DNA from 2 places in the Streptosporangium oxazolinicum genome. Region 1 is predicted to be linked to the other one. Evidence: predicted binding sites of a transcription regulator. Region 1 holds the regulator's gene; the other holds the start of a gene.

What was found. Region 1 encodes HrcA, which represses chaperone genes, less so after heat shock. Its sites were predicted from a motif close to TTGGCACTCTCNNNNNGAGAGTGCCAA; they were not measured.
Region 2: a site for HrcA is predicted at 1,499-1,525, ahead of groL (chaperonin GroEL). Genes of this name have one in related genera too.

What each region holds. Positions count from the first base shown of each region.
Region 1 is NZ_BAABAQ010000010.1:309,092-312,532, reverse strand. It holds gene ABD817_RS25930 (16S rRNA (uracil(1498)-N(3))-methyltransferase) at 1-174, opposite strand, end outside; gene dnaJ (molecular chaperone DnaJ) at 286-1,428, opposite strand; gene hrcA (heat-inducible transcriptional repressor HrcA) at 1,443-2,456, opposite strand; gene ABD817_RS25915 (hypothetical protein) at 2,639-3,415, shown strand.
Region 2 is NZ_BAABAQ010000014.1:28,699-32,139, forward strand. It holds gene thrC (threonine synthase) at 1-216, shown strand, start outside; gene ABD817_RS31315 (MoaD/ThiS family protein) at 239-514, shown strand; gene ABD817_RS31320 (cold-shock protein) at 863-1,063, shown strand; gene groL (chaperonin GroEL) at 1,636-3,261, shown strand; gene ABD817_RS31330 (HelD family protein) at 3,367-3,441, opposite strand, start outside.

The DNA of each region.
Region 1 (3,441 bases):
GCCCGCCTCGGTCACCACGCACTCGGCGACGGAGCCCGCCCCGTCGGTCAGGTCGAGCCGCTCACCGGCCCGCAGCCGCCGTACGGCCGCCGCGTGGCGTCCCTCGGGACCGCCGAAGACGAACTCCGGCCTGGCCAGGTCGGCGGGGTCGGCCAGGAAGACCGGGACGGTCATGGGCCGTCGGGGCGGACCGTGCCGGGGTGCCTCGGCCGGGAGCCGGCCGGGACGGCGCGGCCCGGCAGGGGCCTGGCCCGGCCGGGGCGGCGCGACCGGTGAGGGGCCGGGTCAGCGGCCATTGAAGGCGTCCCGCAGGCGGGAGAAGAAGCTCTGCTGCCCGGGGGCGAACTTGCCCGGCGGGCGCTCCTCACCGCGGAGCCTGGCGAGCTCCTTCAGCAGCTGCTCCTGCTCCGTGTCGAGACGGGCGGGGGTCTCCACGTTCACGTGGATCAGCAGGTCGCCTCGGCCCGACTCGTTCAGGCGCTGCACGCCCCGCCCGTAGAGCGGGATCGTCTGCCCCGACTGCGTGCCGGGACGGATGTCGAGCTCCTCGGCGCCGTCGAGTGTCTCCATGGTCAGGATGGTGCCGAGCGCGGCCGCGGTCATCGGGATCTGCACGGTGCAGTGCAGGTCGTCGCCGCGCCTCTCGAAGATCTCGTGGGGACGCTCGACGATCTCCAGGAAGAGGTCTCCGGGCGGGCCTCCGCCCGGCCCGATCTCGCCCTCGCCGGCGAGCTGGATGTGGGTGCCGTCCTCGACCCCGGCGGGGATGCGGACCTTGATGGTCCGCCGGGTGCGGACCCGGCCGTCGCCGGAGCACTCCTGGCAGGGGTTGCGGATGATCGACCCGAAGCCGCCGCACTGGGGGCAGGGCCGGGAGGTCATGACCTGGCCGAGGAAGGACCGGGTGACCTGGGACACCTCGCCCCGGCCGTGACACATGTCGCAGGTGTCGGGGTGGGTGCCGGCCGCGGCGCCGGAGCCCGTGCAGACCTCGCAGACCACGGCGGTGTCGACGACCAGCTCGCGGGTGGTGCCGAAGCCCGACTCGCGCAGGTCGAGCTCGACCCTGATGGTGGCGTTGCGCCCTCGGCGGGCGCGGGAGCGGGGGCCTCGGCCGCCGCCGCCACCGGCCGCGCCGAAGAAGGCGTCCATGATGTCGCTGAACGGGAAGCCGGCGCCGAAGCCCCCGGCCCCCGCGCCACCGCCCGAGGCGAACGGGTCGGCACCCATGTCGTACATCTGCCGCTTGCCGGAGTCGGACAGGACCTCGTAGGCCTGCGTGATCTCCTTGAAGCGTTCCTGGGTCTCGGGGTCGGGGTTGACGTCGGGATGCAGCTCGCGCGCCAGGCGGCGGTACGCCTTCTTGATCTCCTCCGCACTGGCGTCGCGGCGCACCCCGAGAGTGCCGTAGTAGTCGCTCTTAGCCACTTTTCGTTGACCTCTTATGATGCAGCCAGGATCTGGCTGACGTAGCGTGCCACCGCGCGCACCGCGCCCATCGTGACCGGGTAGTCCATTCGCGTCGGACCCAGCACACCGAGCCGGGCCAGTTGCTTGTCCCCAGAACCGTATCCGGCGGCGACGATGGACGTGCCCTGGAGTCCGGTGTAGGGGTTCTCCGAGCCGATCCGCACGGTCAACGCGGAAAGGTCAGAGGTCTCACCGAGCAGTCGCATGAGCACGACCTGCTCTTCCAGGGCCTCCAGCACGTCGCGGAGCCCGACGGTGAAGTCGGCTCCCGCGAGGTTGGCGGCCCCGGCAAAAACGATCTTCTCATCATGCCTGTCCACCAGGGACTCGAGCAGTACGGAAAGGATAGTGGCCGCGAGCGGCCGGTCCTCCGTGGGCAGCCGCTCCGGCAGGTCGGCGATCTTGTCGGGAACGCTGGTGAGGCCGCACCCGTCGAGGGAGGCGTTGAGTATCGCGCGCAGGTGGGCCACGCGCTGCTCGTCGACGACGTCGGGCAGCTCGACCACGCGCTGCTCGACCCTGCCGGTGTTGGTGATCAGCACGAACATCAGCCGGCGCTCGCTCAGCGGCACCAGCTCGACGTGCCTGACCGTCGAGTGGGTCAGCATGGGGTACTGCACCACGGCGACCTGCCGGGTGAGCTGGGCGAGCAGCCGCACCGTCCGCATGACGACGTCGTCGATGTCCACCGCGCCCGCGAGGAAGCTCTCGATGGCCTTGCGTTCCGCGCTCGACAGGGGTTTCACCTGCGAGAGCCGGTCGACGAAGAGCCGGTAGCCCTTGTCGGTGGGCACCCGGCCGGCGCTGGTGTGGGGTTGGGCGATGTAGCCCTGCTCCTCCAGCACCGCCATGTCGTTGCGGATCGTCGCCGGGGACACCCCCAGGTTGTGCCGATCCGCGAGAGCCTTCGAACCCACCGGCTCGTTGGTGGACACGTAGTCCTCGACGATGGCGCGGAGCACGGCGAGCTTGCGGTCGTCGACCAACGTGGTCACCTCCCTGCCTGCGTTCAGAGGGAAACACGAGGCTTGGCACTCTGTGTTCCCGAGTGCCAAGTGTACGGCCCCCGTGCGGAAGGCGCGATAAGCAAGAGCTGCGGATGATGACGGCAAGCCGTTGTCAAGTCAACTGCTATCGCGATCCAAGCGGCACCCACCAGAATTTGGGCATGTCCCAAGATTTCGGTTCTTATCCGGGCGACGCCTCCCGCGGCCCCGGTCACGGCGGCCCCCAGCAGCCGTATGGCCAGCAGCAGTACGGCCAACAGCAATATGGCCAGCAGTACGGTCAGCAGCCCCCCTCGTACGGTTACGCGCCCCCCGGCTACGGCGCCCCGCAGGGATCGCCGCCCCCCAGCGGGAAGATCAAGCCTGGCATCGGGTGGATCGTCGGGGTCTGGCTGCTCGCCCTGGTCAGCATTATCGTCGGCATCGGCGGCTTCGCCGGTGGCCTCGTCGGCGCGGTGACCGACGCGGCCCCGACGAAGACGTTCGCCCCCGGCGAGACCGCGACGGTCGCGATCGACCCGGCGGACAAGCCGGCGATCTACGTCGCCACGGGCGGGCCCACCACGTTCGAGTGCACGCTGAAGGGCGGCACGGGCACGCCCCGCCTGCAGAAGCCCGACATCCAGCAGACCGTCGCGGGATCCGACGGCGTCACCTGGGAGATGGGCCTGCGGGTCGGCGTGGACCAGGCGGGCGACTACCAGGTCCAGTGCTCCGCCGAGCCCGCGGAGGGCACGACCTTCGGCGTGGGCAAGGAACTCGCCGCCGACTCGCTGGTGGGCGGGGTGGTCGCCCTGTTCGTGATCCCCGGCGTCGGGATCCTGCTCGCCATCGTCGTGACGATCGTCGTACTGGTGAAGCGGAGCAACGCCCGCAAGCGCCGGGCCGCCGCGGCACCGGTGGGGCAGTGGGGACAGCCGGGACCCTACGGCAGGTGACGACGGCGTTTGCTAGCGTCCCACCT
Region 2 (3,441 bases), on a different contig from region 1:
GCCAGGACCGAGGGCATCTTCGCCGAGACCGCCGGAGGCGTCGTCGTCGGGGTGCTGCGCAAGCTGATCGCCTCGGGCACGCTCGACCCCGACGCCGAGACCGTGGTCCTCAACACCGGTGACGGTCTCAAGACCCTTGACGCGGTGGCCGGGGAGGCCCGCCCAACCGCGGTGATTCGGCCTTCTCTTGACGCATTCCGTGCGGCTATCGCCTAGAAATCGTGAAAGGTACTGAATTATGAGCGTTTCTGTGCGGATTCCGACGATTCTCCGGACTTACACCGATGGCGCTGCCGAGGTGACCGGAGAGGGGGAGACCCTGCGCGATGTTCTGCAGAAGCTCGACGCGGACTTCCCGGGGATCGGCGCCCGGATTCTTGATGAATCGGGGAAGATCCGACGTTTTGTCAACGTCTATGTGGGGGATGAGGACGTCCGTTTTGTCGACAACCTCGACACGGCCACGCCCTCCGGCGCCCAGGTCTCCATCATCCCCGCGGTGGCCGGAGGCTGATTCTCCGGCCCTCGCGCGGCCCTGACCGCGCCGTGCCACCCCCGGTGGCGACCGCGACTCCACGGCACCCGCCCGGCTCCGGCCGGGCGGGTGCCGTGTTTTATGACACAAGCTCATATTTGTGGCGTGGATGAATAATGTAACCCTTAACTAACTAATAGTGATGATGAAACTTTGCTCTCGTGCTAAAAGCTCTCGTAAAGAGGTAGTTTGGTGCTTGACTCTGTTGTCATACCGCTTCCCACAGGTATGGTCGGAACGATCGAGGGGGCGAAGTCCGTCCCGGAGATTGAGGACTTCGCGAGAGGAATGGGCGTCGTCCTTTAAGACCAGTAAGAGGAGTCGCACGTGGCGCAGGGCACCGTCAAATGGTTCAACGCGGACAAGGGCTACGGCTTCATCGCGGTAGACGGTGGTAAGGATGTGTTCGTCCATTACTCCGCGATCATGATGGATGGCTACCGTGCCCTCGAACAGGGCCAGCGGGTCGAGTTCGAGATCACCCAGGGTCAGAAGGGTCCCCAGGCGGAGTCCGTCCGGGCGGTCTGACGTAGCCGTTTCGTGAATTCGCAGGGAAGAGCCGGTGGATCCCGCGGCATCGCGGTTCGCTGGATCCTCACCGCCTAGGCCCGGCTCGCCTCCCCAACCGGCGAGCCGGGCCTTCGCGTCGCAACGGGACGCGCGGTCGTACGGGGTCCACAGGGATCACACGTGGGTCGCGCGGGGCGCGTGGAGGCGGGCGCGGGGCACGCGATCGTGCGGAGTTCCACGAGGCGCGCGGGACGCGCGCCCGGCGCGACACGGGACGCGGGGACACGGGTGCGCCGAGACGCCGAGGGCCGGGCGCCGACGATGACGTGCCGCGTACGCCGACATGACGCGGGATCTACACCGGTGTGACGCGGAGTTGAAGTCCCCTCCACACGCGGCGCAGGTCAACGGATCGCGGCTTGCACTCGTCAGGGTAGAGTGCTAAACAGATTGTTGGCACTCACGCATAGAGAGTGCCAATCCTGGATCGAGGCGATGGGGCCCGCCGAACGGAGTCGTGGGCCCACATGCCGTCGCGGGCGTCGGCTCGGTCCGGTGTAAGCCACCCTGTCTCTGGGAGGTCTAGCCGTATGGCAGCCAAGATGATCGCGTTTAACGAGGACGCCCGGCGCGGTCTCGAGCGTGGCATGAACCAGCTCGCGGACGCCGTCAAGGTGACCCTCGGCCCCAAGGGCCGCAACGTCGTGCTGGAGAAGAAGTGGGGCGCCCCCACCATCACCAACGACGGTGTCTCCATCGCCAAGGAGATCGAGCTCGAGGACCCGTGGGAGAAGATCGGGGCCGAGCTCGTCAAGGAGGTCGCCAAGAAGACCGACGACGTCGCGGGTGACGGCACCACCACCGCCACCGTGCTCGCTCAGGCTCTCGTACGCGAGGGCCTCCGCAACGTCGCCGCCGGCGCCAACCCGATGTCCCTGAAGAAGGGCATCGAGGCCGCCGTCGAGCGCGTGTCGGAGGAGCTGTCCAAGCTCGCCAAGGACGTGGAGACGAAGGCGCAGATCGCCTCCACCGCCTCCATCTCCGCGGGCGACCCGCAGATCGGCGAGATGATCGCCGAGGCGATGGACAAGGTCGGCAAGGAAGGCGTCATCACCGTCGAGGAGAGCAACACCTTCGGCCTGGAGCTTGAGCTCACCGAGGGCATGCGCTTCGACAAGGGCCTCATCTCGATGTACTTCGTGACCGACCCGGAGCGTATGGAGGCCGTCCTCGACGACCCGTACATCCTGGTCGTCAACTCCAAGGTGTCCGCCAACAAGGACCTGCTCCCGGTCCTCGACAAGGTCGTGCAGGCCGGCAAGCCGCTGCTGATCATCGCCGAGGACGTCGAGGGCGAGGCCCTGGCCACCCTGGTCGTCAACAAGATCCGCGGCCTGTTCCGCTCGGTCGCGGTCAAGGCGCCGGGCTTCGGCGACCGCCGCAAGGCGATGCTGGGCGACATCGGCATCCTGACCGGTGCCCAGGTCATCAGCGAGGACCTCGGTCTGAAGCTGGAGTCGACCGGCCTGGACCAGCTCGGCCGGGCCCGCCAGGTCATCGTCACCAAGGACGAGACCACCATCGTCGACGGTGCCGGTGACCCCGAGCAGATCGCCGGCCGGGTCAACCAGATCCGCGCCGAGATCGACAACACCGACTCCGACTACGACCGCGAGAAGCTCCAGGAGCGTCTCGCCAAGCTGGCCGGCGGCGTGGCCGTCATCAAGGCCGGCGCGGCGACCGAGGTCGAGCTCAAGGAGCGCAAGCACCGCATCGAGGACGCCGTTCGCAACGCGAAGGCGGCCGTCGAGGAGGGCATCGTCCCCGGCGGTGGCGTGGCGCTGCTGCAGGCCGGCGCCAAGGCGTTCGACAAGCTGGAGCTCTTCGGCGACGAGGCCACCGGTGCCGCGATCGTGAAGAAGGCTCTGGAGGAGCCGCTGAAGCAGATCGCCGTGAACGCCGGCCTCGAGGGTGGCGTCGTGGTGGAGAAGGTGCGCAACCTTCCCGCGGGTGAGGGCCTCAACGCCGCCACCGGCGAGTACGTCAACCTGTTCGAGACGGGCATCATCGACCCGGCCAAGGTGACGCGTTCGGCGCTGCAGAACGCGGCGTCCATCGCGGCGCTGTTCCTCACCACCGAGGCCGTCATCGCCGAGAAGCCCGAGAAGGCCGGAGCCGCCCCCGCCATGCCCGGCGGCGGCGACATGGACTTCTGAGTCCACGCGCTTTCGAAAAAGAGGCGACCCCGAAGTGCCGGGGCCGCCTCTTTTTGTCGCCGTCTTCCGTTGTCCCGGCGCGGCGGCTCGTACGCGGCCCCGAGGCTAGCCGAGCTGCGCGGGGAGCGGCCTGGAGTGCAGGACGGTCAGGGAGGTGACCGCGCGGGTCAGGACCACGTA